DNA from 3 places in the Paenibacillus sp. FSL M7-1414 genome. Region 1 is predicted to be linked to each of the others. Evidence: riboswitches for the same ligand, from Rfam matches in the RefSeq annotation. Region 1 holds a riboswitch; each other region holds the start of a gene.
The links. A riboswitch is a leader RNA that binds a small molecule or an ion and turns the genes downstream of it on or off. The one in region 1 is predicted to bind cyclic di-AMP.
Positions count from the first base shown of each region.

Region 2: another riboswitch for cyclic di-AMP. It lies ahead of MHH92_RS10210 (C40 family peptidase); the one in region 1 lies ahead of MHH92_RS00150 (3D domain-containing protein).
Region 3: another riboswitch for cyclic di-AMP. It lies ahead of MHH92_RS07000 (hypothetical protein); the one in region 1 lies ahead of MHH92_RS00150 (3D domain-containing protein).

Region 1 covers NZ_JBBOOS010000001.1:31,245-36,642, reverse strand. The annotation lists gene yabG (sporulation peptidase YabG) at 1-246, opposite strand, end outside; gene rsmA (16S rRNA (adenine(1518)-N(6)/adenine(1519)-N(6))-dimethyltransferase RsmA) at 306-1,208, opposite strand; gene rnmV (ribonuclease M5) at 1,213-1,758, opposite strand; gene MHH92_RS00150 (3D domain-containing protein) at 1,914-3,098, opposite strand; cyclic di-AMP (ydaO/yuaA leader) riboswitch at 3,372-3,625, opposite strand; gene MHH92_RS00145 (TatD family hydrolase) at 3,867-4,637, opposite strand; gene MHH92_RS00140 (HD domain-containing protein) at 4,970-5,398, opposite strand, start outside.
Region 2 covers NZ_JBBOOS010000001.1:2,231,784-2,237,181, forward strand. The annotation lists gene MHH92_RS10185 (YkvI family membrane protein) at 1-915, opposite strand, end outside; gene MHH92_RS10190 (xanthine phosphoribosyltransferase) at 1,120-1,701, shown strand; gene MHH92_RS10195 (hypothetical protein) at 1,799-2,128, shown strand; gene MHH92_RS10200 (hypothetical protein) at 2,248-2,466, shown strand; gene MHH92_RS10205 (carboxymuconolactone decarboxylase family protein) at 2,608-2,937, shown strand; gene MHH92_RS10210 (C40 family peptidase) at 3,011-3,475, opposite strand; cyclic di-AMP (ydaO/yuaA leader) riboswitch at 3,481-3,612, opposite strand; gene pelA (pectate lyase) at 4,032-4,994, shown strand; tRNA gene MHH92_RS10220 (tRNA-Leu) at 5,171-5,254, shown strand.
Region 3 covers NZ_JBBOOS010000001.1:1,568,156-1,573,553, reverse strand. The annotation lists gene MHH92_RS07015 (organic hydroperoxide resistance protein) at 1-79, opposite strand, end outside; gene MHH92_RS07010 (Nramp family divalent metal transporter) at 481-1,776, shown strand; gene MHH92_RS07005 (HAD family hydrolase) at 1,882-2,565, opposite strand; gene MHH92_RS07000 (hypothetical protein) at 2,759-3,157, opposite strand; cyclic di-AMP (ydaO/yuaA leader) riboswitch at 3,273-3,448, opposite strand; gene MHH92_RS06995 (glutathione peroxidase) at 3,821-4,300, shown strand; tRNA gene MHH92_RS06990 (tRNA-Leu) at 4,448-4,530, opposite strand; gene MHH92_RS06985 (urease accessory protein UreF) at 4,975-5,398, shown strand, end outside.

The DNA of each region.
Region 1 (5,398 bases):
CCGCTCAGCCTGTTCCATACGATTCTGCTGCAGACGGGACAGGGTCTGATGTGCTTTAATATGCGCCTGTCTGGTCTTGGCGCTTTGTGGTTCGTAGGGAACCTGTATCAAATCGTCCACCGGGGAATCGGCAATCAGCCGGAACTCAGTCCCTTTAATGACCGCAGCATCCAACTGGAGGCCTTCCACCCGAAAAGTCACATCGCCGCCGTATGACTTCCGAACGACCAAGTCTCCGATATTCATCAACGTAATCACCTCTACCCCATCGTATGGGCAGAGACCCGGTTTGGTTCATTCAAATTTTACAGCGCTGCACGTACCCCTGCTTCCCACATTACGGTGCTTAGTGTGGCATACTCTTGCAGACTCAACGTCTCTCCACGTCGGGACGGTTGAATACCTGCCTGCTCCAGCAGAATGTCTGCCTGTTCCCGGTTCTCCTTTGTGAAGAAACGTGCCTTCAAGTTGTTTGAGATTGTTTTTCTCCGCTGGGCAAAAGAAGCCTGTACCACTTCGAAGTAGTGTGCTTCATCCGGAATCTCCACTGGCGGCTGCTCACGCACTTTCAGCTTAATGACAGCTGATTCCACATTAGGTTGCGGAATGAAGACCGTAGGAGGCACAATACACACAAGTTCCGGCATACTGTAGTACTGAACTGCGATGCTCAGACTGCCATAGTCTTTTGATCCAGGTGCAGCAGCCATGCGTTCAGCCACTTCTTTTTGGATCATGACAACAATGCTGTCTACCGGCAGTTTCTCTTCCAGCAGTTTCATCATGATTGGAGTCGTTACATAATAAGGCAGGTTAGCCACAACACTGACTTTGTCCACGGATGCAAAATCCGTATTAAACAACTCAGCCAGATCAAGCTTCAGCACATCCCCATGATGAACACGTACATTCGAATAAGGCTGCATCACTTCTCCCAGGATTGGGATCAAGCGCTGATCAATCTCTACGGCTGTGACAGGACCGGCTACCCGAGCCAGTCGTTCCGTGAGGGCTCCAATACCCGGCCCAATCTCTAACGCACCCTTGGACTCGTCCAAATCGGCTGCATTAACAATTTTGTTCAGTATATTTTGATCGATCAGAAAGTTCTGACCCAGACTTTTCTTAAATGAGAATCCGTGTCTTTGAATAATCTCTTTCGTACGCTTGGGCGTTGCAATTTCAATCGTCTCTTCCATGTTCTTCATATGCTCACAATCCTTCACGTTCAATTTGCGCTAATGCTGTAGAGAACTCTTCCCGTGTAATCTGAAATACACTGAGACGTTTGTGGAACTGCTTACCGTTACAATAACCGATGCCTAGCAGATTGCCCATCTCCATACGACGTGCAGCAGCCTGCGGATGCACAATAAGTCCTGCCGCGATCAGGTCTTCCCAATCGATCAGGCTCGGAGCACCTTCGTATGAAGTATGTACGCGCGCCAACGCATGACGGATCGCCTCGGGTGAGGCATTCTCCACCCCAATGTCCCCTTTGCGCGTTGCATCGGCTTCCGGAATGAAGGCATGTTTGCAGCCTGGCACCTTGTTCGCAATAATTTTACGAATGCGTTCGCCAGCATGATCCGGATCTGTCAGTACAATGACTCCCCGTCTCTCCTGAGCAAGCGCAATCCGCTTCAGAATGCGTTGGTTGATGGCTGATCCACCTGTTTCTATGGTATCGGCTTCCACGGCCCGACGGATAGCTACCGTATCGTCACGGCCTTCCACCACAATGACTTCTTTTATCATGTTCCATTTCTTCCTTTCTAACGCAAAAAGAAGAGGAATATCCTCTTCTCTGCCAAACGGCGGGGGAGACTGAATTCAGACTCCTCCGCCACATATTCCGCATGAATCATTCATGCAACTATTTTATAGCATTCCCATTTCAAAGTAAAACGATTTTAGTTCGCTTCCGGCTTCACCGGACCGATCACGTAGACCGTCTTGCCTTTCTTACGTCCAAAATTCAGGGCATGCTTCACACTGTCATAATACACATCAATTTTGTTGCCTTTAATGGCACCGCCTGTATCTTCCGCACGACGGAATCCCAGACCTTCGATATATACCCACCAGCCAATTGGAATGACTTTGGGATCAACCGCAATGGTGCGCCCTTCCGTTACACGAGTACCGGAAGCTGTTTTAGTTCCAATGCCAGGCTCTTCGGAAGAGTAGGCAGTCATGGATACATTTTTAAGTACTTTGGAGTATTTAAAAGAAGTCCCGGATACGGTAATCACTTTGCTGCCCGAGGCAGATGTTTTCTTCGAGTTCGTTGTTGTAGCCTTTTTGGTTGTTGACGTTTGAGCCGATACGGTCTGAATCTCAGGTTCTTTCACGACCGGTTTTGCTTTGGTGCCGACAGCGATCACTTTATCTACACGATTATTCGCGACAGATTTGCCGACCATTTTTTTGGAGACCAATTCTCCATCCTGAAATACCTTTTCGATATGCTGCACAATTGTGCCTTCTTTGCCGTTCACAACGACACGGTTATCCCCTTTGTACAAGCTAGGGTCAGCCGTTTTAATGACTTTGTAAGCGATCGGCTGCTCTACTTCCACTGTACGCTTTGTTACGCGCACTACACGGATCTTCATCTCCGCTTTGATCGCAGTTCCAAGCGCCGGATACACTTTATCATTACTTTCAACTTGAATACCTGATTTTTGAATTGCATCTTCTACCGATGAATCGGTTGTATACAGAGTCTTGGTGTCTCCGTCTGCCGTAATGTTAACTGGAACGGCCCGCTCAATAACGATTCGGTCTCCATCTGTAATCGCCCCATTCATGGACATGGATACCTTATCGTGAGGGCTGACTGTGATCGACTGCTCCTCCAGCATTTCCTGAAGCATTCCTGTACGAGTCTCTACCACCTGAGCTTTGCCATCAATAACCAGCGAAATTTGTTTCCCGGCCTGACCGTAAACGACTAACAAGATCATGATTGTAAGCGCAATTGAGAAAATCGCGATCAATGCCATTTGACGCATGTTCTCATGCTTCCACCGCAACGCGAAAGACTTACTGGATGATCGTGACTCATGGGTCTCTTCTGGTTGGAATGTGCCCACTTCTCCGTCCTCCTTCATAGCCTCGCCGTCTAAAGTAATGCATGATGTCTTTGACGTGACTATACCAAATTTTCTACAGAACACAGATTGGACCAACATAATCCGGTTCTGCACCATGAATCAATCTTCGCAACATGATGTCATCCTCCTGAATACCTACCGTATGATGACAATATTTCTTTTATTCAAAAACAAAAAAGCCAAAGAAAGAGTGTAAGAGGAACTCTTTCGTGGCTTCCGAATGATTTTGAATATCGGAAATTCATGCACGAGGTTGCCTCTCTTTTTCCGCTTGCGAGGTTAGCTGTCGGGTTCGGGCGAAAGAGAGCCGCCCTATCTTGGGTCACCCGCTCATGGCGGACGCCCTTGAATTCACCCCGAGACCCAAAGAAGAAATCAAATACGGCTTCGCAGTTCCCTTCGCTGCTTTTGGGTCAGCGAACGTTGCGCATCGGCCAAATACACCGATGTTTAAGCCCTATTGGTTCCCCCGCTCTCCGTTAACGGAGACTCAGCGAGACTGATTCATGAAAGTAATGTTGTTTCATCGGAAAGTGTCCCTTTGTTCATCCCCCGAACATCTGTCCAATTTTCCGCACAACAATTCACTGAAAAGATGATATCCTGTTTTGATGCATGTTGTAAAGCGTTGATCAAGTACGTTTTTCTGAATATTTGGTTAAAATATTGTAATATTCTTGATTTATTTGGATCAAAGGGCAAATTACCTCCGCTTACCTGCCTTTTTCACCTCATTTGCTCGTTTTTTTACCGAATTCCAAATCGTTCCATGGCATTTTTGGTTGTTATTGCAGCAATTTCCTCCACCGAAATGCCTTTAATTTCCGCAGCTGCCTCTGCAACCAGACGTACATGCGCTGTCTCATTTCGCTTCCCACGATAAGGGTGAGGTGTCAAATATGGAGCATCTGTTTCAATGAAAAACCGGTCCATAGGAACCTTCTCCAGCACCTCTTTGGGCTGCTTTGCATTTTTGAATGTGATCGGTCCTCCGAAGGAGAGATGGAAGCCCATATCGAGACAACTTTTTGCTGTTTCCCAACTGCCCGAGAACGAGTGCATCACACCGCCAACTTCGCCAGCCTTCTCTTCACGCAAAATTCTTATGATATCCTCATGTGCATCCCGATTATGGATGACAATTGGCATGTTCACTTCACGCGCCAAAGCAATTTGTTGTCGTAATACACGATGCTGTATTTCTTTTGGTGAAGTATCCCAGTGATAATCCAATCCAATCTCACCGATCGCAACCACTTTTTCATGCTTGCATAAAGATGCAATCCACTCCAAATCGCCCTCCTGCATTGTGATCGCATCTACGGGATGCCACCCTACAGCTGCATATATAAAGTCATATGTTTCGGCGAGTTTCATTGTGGTTGGAATCGTCTCCCGGTTAAAGCCAATGTTGATCATGCGACCAACTCCTGCATCCACAGCACGCTGAATCATGTCCTCGCGGTCCTCGTCGAATTGTGGTGCATCCAGATGTGTATGTGTGTCGAACAGCATCATGTCTGTATCTCCCTTCATGTCGAAATAACGACTATCTTCTTTTTCAAAATCCAATTTGTAAAATTCAATAATTCAATGACTCATACATAAAACATTTTGGGTATCTGTGTATTACATCATTACGTTTGTCTCTTCACAACTACAATATATAGAAGATATACGGATATTCTGATCTATATATTGTTGATTTTGCTCATTCTGCCTACTTGCATTTACAAAATTATGTCGATCTACATATACTCCCCATTAAAGCAGATTACTGTATCATGGAAAATAGCTCTTTTAGAAAGTGTTTTGATATCGAAATTCTTCATCGGATTATACCCACATGATTACAAGAAATAGGGGCGTATATGTGACGGTAATTCGTGAATAATCGCATCCACCTTGTTTTGAGGGTAATACAAATGATGTTTCCCTCGGTGAAGCCCACTGATGGAACGGACAATGTCAGATACTTCTGACAACTCACGTAAATTGTCCTGTCGATCCAGAAGAAGAATCTGCTTATCTGTGGATTCATCCGGACGAAACACATCATACGGATTATCCGAAGGAAAATCAATTTCAAGATCATATTCGGGATCGAGGCCAGCCTGTACAAAAGCTTCCCGAATCTCTTCCATCATTGTCAAGTCGACCTGTTCAAGCTCTACATACTTATATAACTTGCGATCCATAAAACGTTCGCATAACTCACTTAGAACAGTATCGTCCTCCTTGCGCCACTGCGTAAATGCCGTCTGAATTAATGCTTCATC
Region 2 (5,398 bases), 2.2 Mb from region 1:
CAGCATAATGGTTAATGTAATGAAACGGGGATGGACACGTATATGTTGTCTCAGTTGCAAGGTCATTCCATAGATATCGGCTACAAAGGTACTGAATATTTCCATAAAAATAAGGGATACATATACAGATTGCACTGCCCATCCAAGTTGAAAGGCAATGCTGCCCATCGGGATTTCGAATTGGATGATGCCGGGCATCTGAGCTGACATGGCAAAATGAGCTGCCATCAGCATGAAACCAACGCCAATTCCACCCAATACTCCACCCCACTTCAGCACATTCCGACTACGAATCTGATTACCTACAGGCACAAGAACAGCTTGAGCCAACACCAGATTGAATGAAGTATACAATAGTGGAGACAGCCACACTTGAATAGGGTTTGAGTCTGTCGTCAGTGTGATGAATCGGGAAGCACCTGGATGATGGATCGTACTGGTGATCATGAGCAGAGATAACAGGAGCATCATGGGCACGACGATGCTATTCATTTGCAGGATGGCTTGAATGCCCCGACCGAGAAGCAAATATGTCCCTACAAGTGTGACGATCAGACCTGTCTGATAATGCAAACCCAGATGCTCGACAAAAACGGAGCCTGCTCCGGCAAGCATGACACTGTTCACGCCAATGAGAATGAGAAGGGTCACCCAGGTGATCCATTTGCCCGCCTTATGGCCGAATAAATGTTTGTTCAGATCCTCATAAGAGCGGGACCCGGTATCGTGAGCGATCAGCATCATTTTGGTGCCTAACCAGACAAAGAGCATGGTGGATAAGCCTATGGTGATGGTGGCCCATTTGCCATACTGGGTAAAAAACTGCAAAATTTCCTGCCCTGTAGCGAAGCCGGCTCCGACAACCGTTCCGATGTATGTAAATGCGATCTGCAGCACCCGAAATGCCTGTTTCATGTGTTTCCCCTCTCAGGCCCCTGTATAGTTTGGACATGCGGGTACCATGGTACAAGGTATGCTTGACCCACGAAAGTCATGACAATCGATAATGAGCTTTGGCTTGAAATGCGTCTCAAGGACAGCGCCCAGGCAATTTCGCTTGAACTTATAGATAGATATATGATACTTTTACCTCATAGGATAGGCTTGGGAGGTCAAATCATGGAATTATTGAAACAACGAATTTTACAAGAAGGTGTGGTTATCTCGGATCAAGTATTAAAGCTGGATGGTCTGTTGAACCACCAGATTGATCCTGCATTAACGATGGAGATGGGACGTGAGTTCGCTGCCCGTTTTCGTGAAAGTGGAGTAACTCGGGTAATCACGGTAGAATCCTCAGGGATTCCGGTTGCGTTTGCCGCAGCCTATGAACTGGGGGTGCCACTTGTATTCGCCCGTCGCAAAAAAACACTTCTGGCTGATCCTGATGCATACTGTGAACGTGTACCGTCCTTTACCAAAGGAATTGTAACTGATATTATGGTATCCCGCGAGTTCATTCATGAGAATGACCGCATTTTGTTCATTGATGATATCATTGCCAATGGAGATGCCGCTCGTGGCGTCATCAAAATTATCGAGCGTTCCGGTGCGGAACTCGTCGGATTCGGCGTTGTGGTCGAGAAAAGTTTTCAGGCGGGGGCACGCACGATTCGTGAACAGGGTATTCCGGTGGAAGCCTTGGTACGCATTCGTTCCCTGAATGATGGTACGGTACAATTTGACGATAACGAAATGTGACATTTTAAAGGAATAGGGCCTATTTTTTGAACTATGCCTTTGCATGACCGCCGATTTCATTTATAATGGGGTTATGTTAGGGAGAGGAGGCAACACCATGGGGAACCAACCGGCAACAGAACAATTTTTTAATGATAAGCTGGCGGAATCGAAAGTTCATTTTGAACGTGCCCTGGATTGTAAACATACGGAATTCGATGACCTTTATCCCTATATGATTGAACATCCTCAATTTTTCTGGTACAAACGCTATGTTGCCTGGTCAGAATTACTGACGATTGTAGGCTTGTGCGAAGAGTTGTCCTTCTCTTGGAAAGAACAATTTACACCGCATCAAGTGGAGTACCTTGAAGAACGTGTGATGTCCGCCAAAGTGCTTGATTTTTGGTTCGAGAAGAACGACAGCAAAGAGCACGCGCAGCGGTAACTTTCAGTCGGGACATAATTTCGAATGACATGACAGTCCAATACAGTCACGTGAGACCTAAATGACTTTTCATTTAGGTCTCTTTTTGTAAATAAATTTGAAATATAGGAGCCATGAAGATGATTAGTGATACAGAATTGGACGCCCTGCGTCTGTCAGGTGAGAAAGTTAGAGTAGTACGGGACGAGCTGGAATCGAACGACGTGAAGGGGATTGTGGTTGCCTGGGATGGCGAGCAGGTACTTATCCGTCGTCAGAATCGACGTGTCGTTAAGCTGGACCGAGGTTACAGCTATCAGCTGTTCAGCGAGCCGCGCCAGAGTCCACTTAGTGAGTAACAGCTTATAATTATGGCAGAGCCATGCGCGTTAAATGTTTGGAATTACCATGATTTCTTGGCATAAATGGCTCACTCGGGAGAGAAGATAGGTACAGTGAGGAAGATCTGTAACTATAGCCGAGAGGGTGTGCTACAAGCCATGACATTGATGAATGATAAAGTTCATGCCTACAAGGATCAGATTGGAGCATTAAGCGATGTACTGCCAGGTGTGGTGAAGTCGTATCATGAGTTTACCGGAGAATGTTTCCAACCTGGTGTGATTGATGCGAAGACAAAACAGCTAATTGCGCTTGGCATTGGATTATTCGCCAACAATGAGGTATGTACCTTCTACCATGTAGAAGAAGCCCGTGCTAAGGGCGCAACAGATCAGGAGATTATGGAGACCGTAGCCGTGGCTGGAGCTGTTGGTGGAGGACATGCCCTGTCTCAGGGTGCGATGCGAGTGCAGAAGGCGCTGCATTAGTAAGCAATGCAACATACATTTTTAAGTGCAAAAAAGGCATCCGGTTAATAACCGATGCCTTTTTGTATGTGAATCACATTTTACCTAACATTTTATCATACATAAACTGTCCAGTTACCCGACGTGCTGTTACATAACGATCATTGAAGTATGGATTCGATAACTTCGTGATGCTTACACCTTTACTGCTGGAGGCATGAGCGAATTGTCCGCCGCCGATATATACACCTGTATGTGAAATGCCTTTGCCTGTTGTATTAAAGAACACCAGATCACCTGTCCGAACATTGCTCTTGGATACGGGAGTACCTGCTTTGGCTTGCTGCTGCGAAGTACGTGGTAATTCAATGCTGTATTTGTTGAAAAGATATCTCATAAAACCAGAACAGTCGAAGCCGGCTACAGTTGTGCCACCCCATTTGTAAGGAATACCTGTCATGTTGTTCACTACGGAGTTGATACTGCTTGCCTCTGTGCTTGTTGCCCCGGATGTAAATAATACAGCTGCTCCAAAAATGGAGATAATCAGTTTTTTCAAAATCAATGTTCTCCCTTCGATGCCTACGGAGTTAGCTAAGGGTTCGGTAGAAGGTTCCCTATATTTCCTATGTATAAGAATAATTCACCCAAATTGGTTCCCCCGTTCTCAAACATGAAACTCGGCAATGAATAATTAAGTTTTTGTAACTATTTGAAACTATATTGCATAAATGCGTAATTGTCAAACCCATTTAAAACCCTTCGTAATACCTCAATGTTAGCGGAATTAAGGTTTTTATATGAAAGAAGGGATCAAGTTTGGGTATCATTCATGACAAAAACGTCATTATTGATTCGTTTAAGACGAATTTGGATAAATAGATAGGTTTGTCATGAGTTAAAAGAACTATTCCGTTATGTAGAATTAGAGAGATTATATTCATTAAGTTGCATATATTGACAAAAATCGATTTTTTGCATATTATCTGATTATCCAATCCACATATTGGATTTAAATTGATTTTATTGTGCGATAAATACAAATAAAGGAGGTTTAGAGACGCGTATCATAGGTAAAGTAGAAGTGGAAGATTTATAAAAACGAACATAGGAGAGTGTTACATTTGAAAGCGAAGAAAATAATTACTTTTGTCCTGGCATGTACGATGGTGTTCTCAGCAGTTGGAATGGCAGTTCTCCCTGTAGGGACGGTATCTGCTGCAGATGCGTCGGGTACTACAGCGAGTATTTCTGATATTTTGAAGAACCAGCTGCCAGATGGAGGTTGGAGAAAAGATTATAAACAGACAAGTGGAGAGTGGGCAAAGTCCACGATAGACAACAAGGCTACATACTCAGAAATTAGAAGATTGGCGAAGGAATTTAAAAAGACGAATGATCCGCGTTACTCCACAGCTGCAATCAAAGGAATTAACTTTTTGATCAACATGCAGTATTCAAACGGCGGGTGGCCACAAGTTTACCAAAGCTCCGGATACCACAAGCACATCACTTACAATGATGATGCCATGATTAATGTAATGATCATGCTGGATGAAGTAGCAGCACGCAAAGGTGATTTCTCATTTATCGACAGCACGCTTGCTAACCGCAGTAAAAATTCAGTTGCCAAAGGTGTGGAGGCGATTCTGAATACACAGGTCATTTCAGGTGGTAAGCTTACAGCATGGGGACAACAACATGATTCCAGCTCTCTTAAACCAGCGAGCGCAAGAATCTACGAAGTGCCATCGTTGACAGCTGGAGAGAGTGTAACGATTGTTAAATTTCTGAAAACCAGACCTGCTAACGCTAAAATTACCGCATCCATTAAAGGAGCGGAGGCTTGGTTTAACAAAGTGAAAATTACGGGTTACAAGTATGAAAGAGCTAATGGAGATAGTAAAATTATCGCTGATTCCAAAGCTGCACCAATTTGGGCACGCTTCTATGAGATCGGAACAGATAAACCAATCTTTATTGGTCGTGACGGGGTAGTTAAATACAAATTAAGTGATATTGATAAAGAAAGAAGAGGCGGTTATGCATGGTATGGCAACTGGCCTTCCAAGCTGTAATTTGTAGTATGCTTCCGTTTTAATGAACCAAACTATTTGCAGCAGTTAAAGGTAAAGCCCGAATCGACATGGACGTCTGATTCGGGCTTTATTGTTATTATTTTCAGTGTTGACATGATAGATTACGCATGATATATTATTTCTTGTCGCCGATATGGATGACGGAGATACAATATGCGGTCGTGGCGGAATTGGCAGACGCGCACGGTTCAGGTCCGTGTGGGCTAACCCCCGTGGAGGTTCGAGTCCTCTCGACCGCATCTAAAAAAAAAGACTCCTTAAGCTAACGCTTAAGGAGTCTTTTTTTGCATTTTTTGATATAACACTAACTTTAGTGATGAGTATTCAAGAGGTTAGTGCTTAGCTGCACGTACAGCAAATGTCTTCCATCAGCCATACGGAAC
Region 3 (5,398 bases), 1.5 Mb from region 1:
TGAGCACGCCATCCGAAGAAGTCACCGAACCTGTACGTCCACCTTTAACTGTCGCTACTGCTGTATATAAAGCTTCCATTAAGAATCTCTCCCTTATCCATATAGTTTTTTTACTGCCTTCCTTTCAATTTAAACTTCTGGCTCATTTTGAAACGCAATTTTGTATCTTTATCAGCTTTTACAACTTTATTATTTTCATGCATTTCAATGCCATGGCTGTATTTTCCCTAAGGTTCGGTAATATACGAAGGGGCATCTTCAAGCTATAACCGAAATTTTGTGCTGATACATAAAAGTTGCACTAGACAAAAATAATTGAAGGAGTACAATGTAACAATAAACATAAAAATTTAGATATATCATGAGTGGTTTGTACCGCATCAATATCTCAAAATCAATAATTCAAAGTCAGGTGATTATCGTATGAGTAAAAAAAATCCGTTCAACGCTCCTTCAAGAGAATCATTATCTACTGCGGGCATGGCCCCTTCCCTTGGAGAAGCACATAGTTCCATGAAAGTTCCGCAGAATGCTGCATGGTGGAAGAAATTCCTCGCCTTTGTAGGCCCAGGATACCTCGTTGCCGTAGGTTACATGGACCCGGGGAACTGGGCAACAGATATCGCAGGCGGCTCGCAGTTCGGGTATACCTTGTTATCCGTTATCCTGTTATCGAACCTGATGGCCGTTGTCCTTCAGTCGCTGGCTGGCAAGCTTGGCATCGTCACTGGACGGGATCTGGCTCAAGCCTGTCGTGAACGATTCAGCATGCCTGTTGTTATGATGTTATGGATTCTGTGTGAGCTTGCCATTGCAGCTACCGATCTGGCTGAAGTCATTGGTTCTGCTATCGCATTAAAACTGTTATTTAACATCCCCATGTTATACGGCGTTATCATCACCGCAGTTGATGTACTCCTGATTCTTGTACTGCAAAACAAAGGTTTCCGCGCTCTGGAAACACTTGTCATTGTGCTGATGGCAACCATAGCCCTCTGCTTCGGGATTGATCTGTTTCTGGCGAAACCGGATATGGGCGGTGTTCTCCATGGTTTTGTACCAAATGTTGAGATTCTGCAAAACCCAGCCATGCTTTATATCGCCATTGGTATTATCGGAGCAACCGTGATGCCGCATAATCTGTATCTGCATTCTTCCATTGTGCAGACCCGTCAGATCGAACAGACCCCACAGGGCAAAAAAGAAGCCATTCGGTACTCGACCATGGATTCTACAATCGCGTTGACACTGGCCCTGTTCATCAATGCAGCCATCCTGATTGTATCTGCCGCTGTATTTCACAGTGCTGGTATGACGCAGGTTGCCGAGATCGCTGATGCCTATCATCTGCTGACACCTCTATTGGGTACTACGGTTGCAAGTATCCTGTTCGGTGTGGCGCTGTTAGCATCAGGTCAGAACTCTACCCTTACAGGTACACTCGCTGGGCAGATCGTTATGGAAGGTTTCCTGAACATTCGAATTCCGGCTTGGCTACGCAGACTGGTCACACGTCTGATCGCCATCATCCCCGCGGTAATTGTGACAGCCATTGCAGGAGAACATGGCACAGAAGAACTACTCATTTTGAGCCAGGTCGTCCTGTCGCTTCAATTGCCGTTTGCTGTAATTCCCCTGGTGATGTTCACGAGTGATAAAAAAAGCATGGGTGCATTCGCCAACAAATTGTGGCTAAAAATCATCTCATGGGTCATTGCCGCGATTATCGTTGTGCTGAATGTATATCTGATCATTCAGACGATTCGTTTATTCTAATCTCGTTCTTATCGACTAAATACTAAAAAGGCTGATCAACTTGGGTATAGAATACCTAAGTTGATCAGCCTTTATTGTTGCAATCCATTAAACAACCATCTGAATCTAATCCTGATTTGGCATCAGTAACGGCAGGAGTTGATCCAATGAATCAACAGTCCAATCCGCACGGTTGTCATCCGATAGTTCTGGCTGGAATCTTCCGTAACCCTGCATAATTCGAATCGTACGCATGCCCAGATTCCGAGCAGGTATAATGTCGTTATCGATCCGATCTCCGATCATGACGGCTTCCTCCGGTTCACAACCGGCCTGCTTCAAGGCCACAGCGTATAACTCAGGGTCTGGCTTGGACACTCCTTCTTCAGCTGAACATGCCAGAACATCAACATACTTCCGCAAGCCGTAACTCTCCAGTCTCTCTTCCGTTCCAGGACTCTGATTGGCAATAATGCCAATGCGATAATGCCGTGACAACTGCTGAAGAACAAAATCTGCTGAAGGAAAAGGACGTTCAAGATCTTTTTGAAACTTCAGCTTGTCCTGAATCTGTTTTTGATGCCCCTCGTCTTCAACAAATGTGCGAATTGCCACTCTCATAGGCCATTGCTCATATTTTCGGTAACAGTTCGCGAACAGTTCGCGTACCGCCTCAATCTTCACCGGATACCCCAAAGCACAAGCTTCACGGACAAACTGTCCGATAATATCATCAACCGGCTCCCATTCATCCACCAGCGTATCTCCAACATCAAAAAACAACCATTTCAATCCACCTACATCCGGCATGCCAATTCCTCCTTGTAAGCCACAGGTGATTCCTGATCCTAATCTAAAAGTTCGTGTTCAAAAAGTCTTGAACTACCTTTAAAACCATAAAAAAGAAGACTCACCATCCTGCATGAGTCTCCTCAAACTTCCGTTTATCGATACATTCAATTATAACAGGCACCTTACACCTGAGCAATCACAAGCTATGGCATTAACCATTGAGGAGAAAGCCAACTTCCCCATTGAGCGAATATACGATCCGGTCTGCGCCCATGCCCCGATAGATGCCCTTAGGATGACTCTGCTCCGTAATGACGCACAGGGATTTCGATGTCCATGAACGGCAGATCTGTAAATAACGACAGGTCAGATTCAGGCTGTTTTCGAAAATAAACACGTTGCCTACGCTGCCCTGCGGCAAAAACCACTTTTGAGCTGCAGCCGTGTTCATGCGAATGACATGTTCTACTCCGATTCTACGGAGTCTGCGCTCTTCCCCTGCACTGTTGGTTAGAACGGCAAACGGCATTTTTTTGTACATCAGCAATTTGATAAATTTACGTCCTGCTTCATTTGGAGCAGTCACTAAGATCATCTCAGTATCCATCATTCGTTCCTCCCTTGGCGTGAAAAGACAACAAAAAAGAAGCGTGGGGGACCAAGGCCTCCCGAACGCTTCTTAAATAATCCATGGCGAAAACACCATGAACCAGCGTACGGCTTGTTGCCTCTCCCTTTAACGCTTACGAGGTTAGCTGACGGATTCGGGCGCGAGAGTCGCCCTATTTCCGGCTGTCACCGGAAAATTCACCCCATGAATGCCCACTGTCCTGGACAGCGCATTCCGTTGGTTCCCCCGTTTTCCACTCATCAATGAATGGAAACTCAGCGATTAAAACATCGTTCGTATATCTTAAGGATAAGATCGAGCGATATTATCGTTTGTTTCGTTTTTCAAGTACATTTTAGTTTAAATTGAAATTACGTTATGAATCATACACCCGTGCCATGTCGGTGTAAAGTCCGCCCAGATCACCAAATCGGCAGATTTTTGCCAATTCCTATCCATAATAACGCTTACAACAAAGTTATACTCTATCTATCTCTTCAAGGCTATCTAATTCTCACTCTGGCGTAAATCACTTCGCAATTCATTCACGTATTCTGCACAACTTGCCTGTTTTGATTCTTTTAACACCATATTAGTTTTGCAATATTTAATTGCAACCAATATAATAGAAGATATAAGAGTAAATAAATGGAGGCGATTTAGATGACAGTCTACGATTACAAAGTGAATACCCTTCGCGGTCAAGAAGTTGAAATGTCCGACTACCGTGACAAAGTGCTCCTGATTGTGAATACGGCAAGCTCATGCGGCCTTACCCCTCAATTCAAAGGTCTGCAAGAATTGCAAGACAAATTTCAAGATGCTCCATTTGAAGTGCTTGGTTTCCCAAGCAACCAGTTTGCACAGGAAAAAGGATCTTCCGACGATATTGCCGAGTTCTGTCAGATGAATTATAGCGTGAGCTTCCCCATGTTTGAGAAAATTGATGTGAACGGCTCAAGCGCTCACCCTCTTTTCCAACACCTGAGCACAGAAGCTCCTGGCCTGCTCGGCTCCAAAGCAATCAAATGGAATTTCACCAAATTCCTCGTGGATCAGAACGGACAGGTCATTAAACGTTATGCTCCCAAAACAACACCGGACAAGATTGAAGAAGATATCAAGAATTTGCTGCAAAAATAATACACAGGCCACCCGTAGCCGGAAGGTAGAGCAACATTCCTCCGGTAATGGATGGCCTTTTTTCAACCCAGATGTCATACTGTTCGAAAAAGACAAAAAAAAGAAGCTTCCCATTAATGGAAAGCTTCTTTTTAATCGTTCATATGATGCGGTCGAGAGGACTCGAACCTCCACGGGCATACGCCCACTACCCCCTCAAGATAGCGTGTCTGCCATTCCACCACGACCGCATGTCGTAAATAATCGGCAACAGAATTGATTATACCGGGTTCAGAACTAAAAGTAAAGTATTTTTTAATACTTCTTTTTCAGCTAGGCATTTTCATCAAAAATCGCATAATCTCGTCATCTTTACCCATGAACTGCATATTATTAGATTTGATCCCCTCTTTTTCGGTAAGAGCCGATCTTATTGATTCATTTATATATAGTCCTTCCTTATATATAGTCCTCCCTGTACTTCACAAAATAAATAACACAATAAGTTATATAAAATAACACAAATATTAAATTTCATATTTAATCCATTAAATTTCACGGATACTATTGACAAAAAGCGGACATTTATGGGATGATAACTATCATATAATTCGGATTTTCAAACATAAAGCAAACAAAAAGGAATATAAATGTCACTTTAAGTGACATTTAACGAACACAGGAGGCGAATGATTGTGAACCGTGGGAATAAGCTGCTCGATTATGTCAAACTGCTTGATTCCTCTATTCAGGTTGGAGGGTTCACCCATTCCTTCGGCATGGATATCCATATCAGGGAGGGTACCATTCGTAATGCTGAAGATCTCGAATCATTCATGCGTTGTCAGTTGCATCCCAGCATCGTTCGTCTTGAAGGTATGGCCATCAAAGGTATCTATACCGCAGCAGATCACAAGGATACATGGCGGATAGCTCTTATCGACAAGCTTGTCCATGTTCAGCGAACCCCTGGAGATCTCAGAGAACAAGCTGCCGCCATGGGTAAACGATTGATCAGACTCGCACGCGCTCTGCACCCCTGGATTGAATTCAGCCAGCTCGAACAGATCTTTGCCAAATACGATTCGGTTGGTTGCCTCTCCACTGTTCACGCCTGGA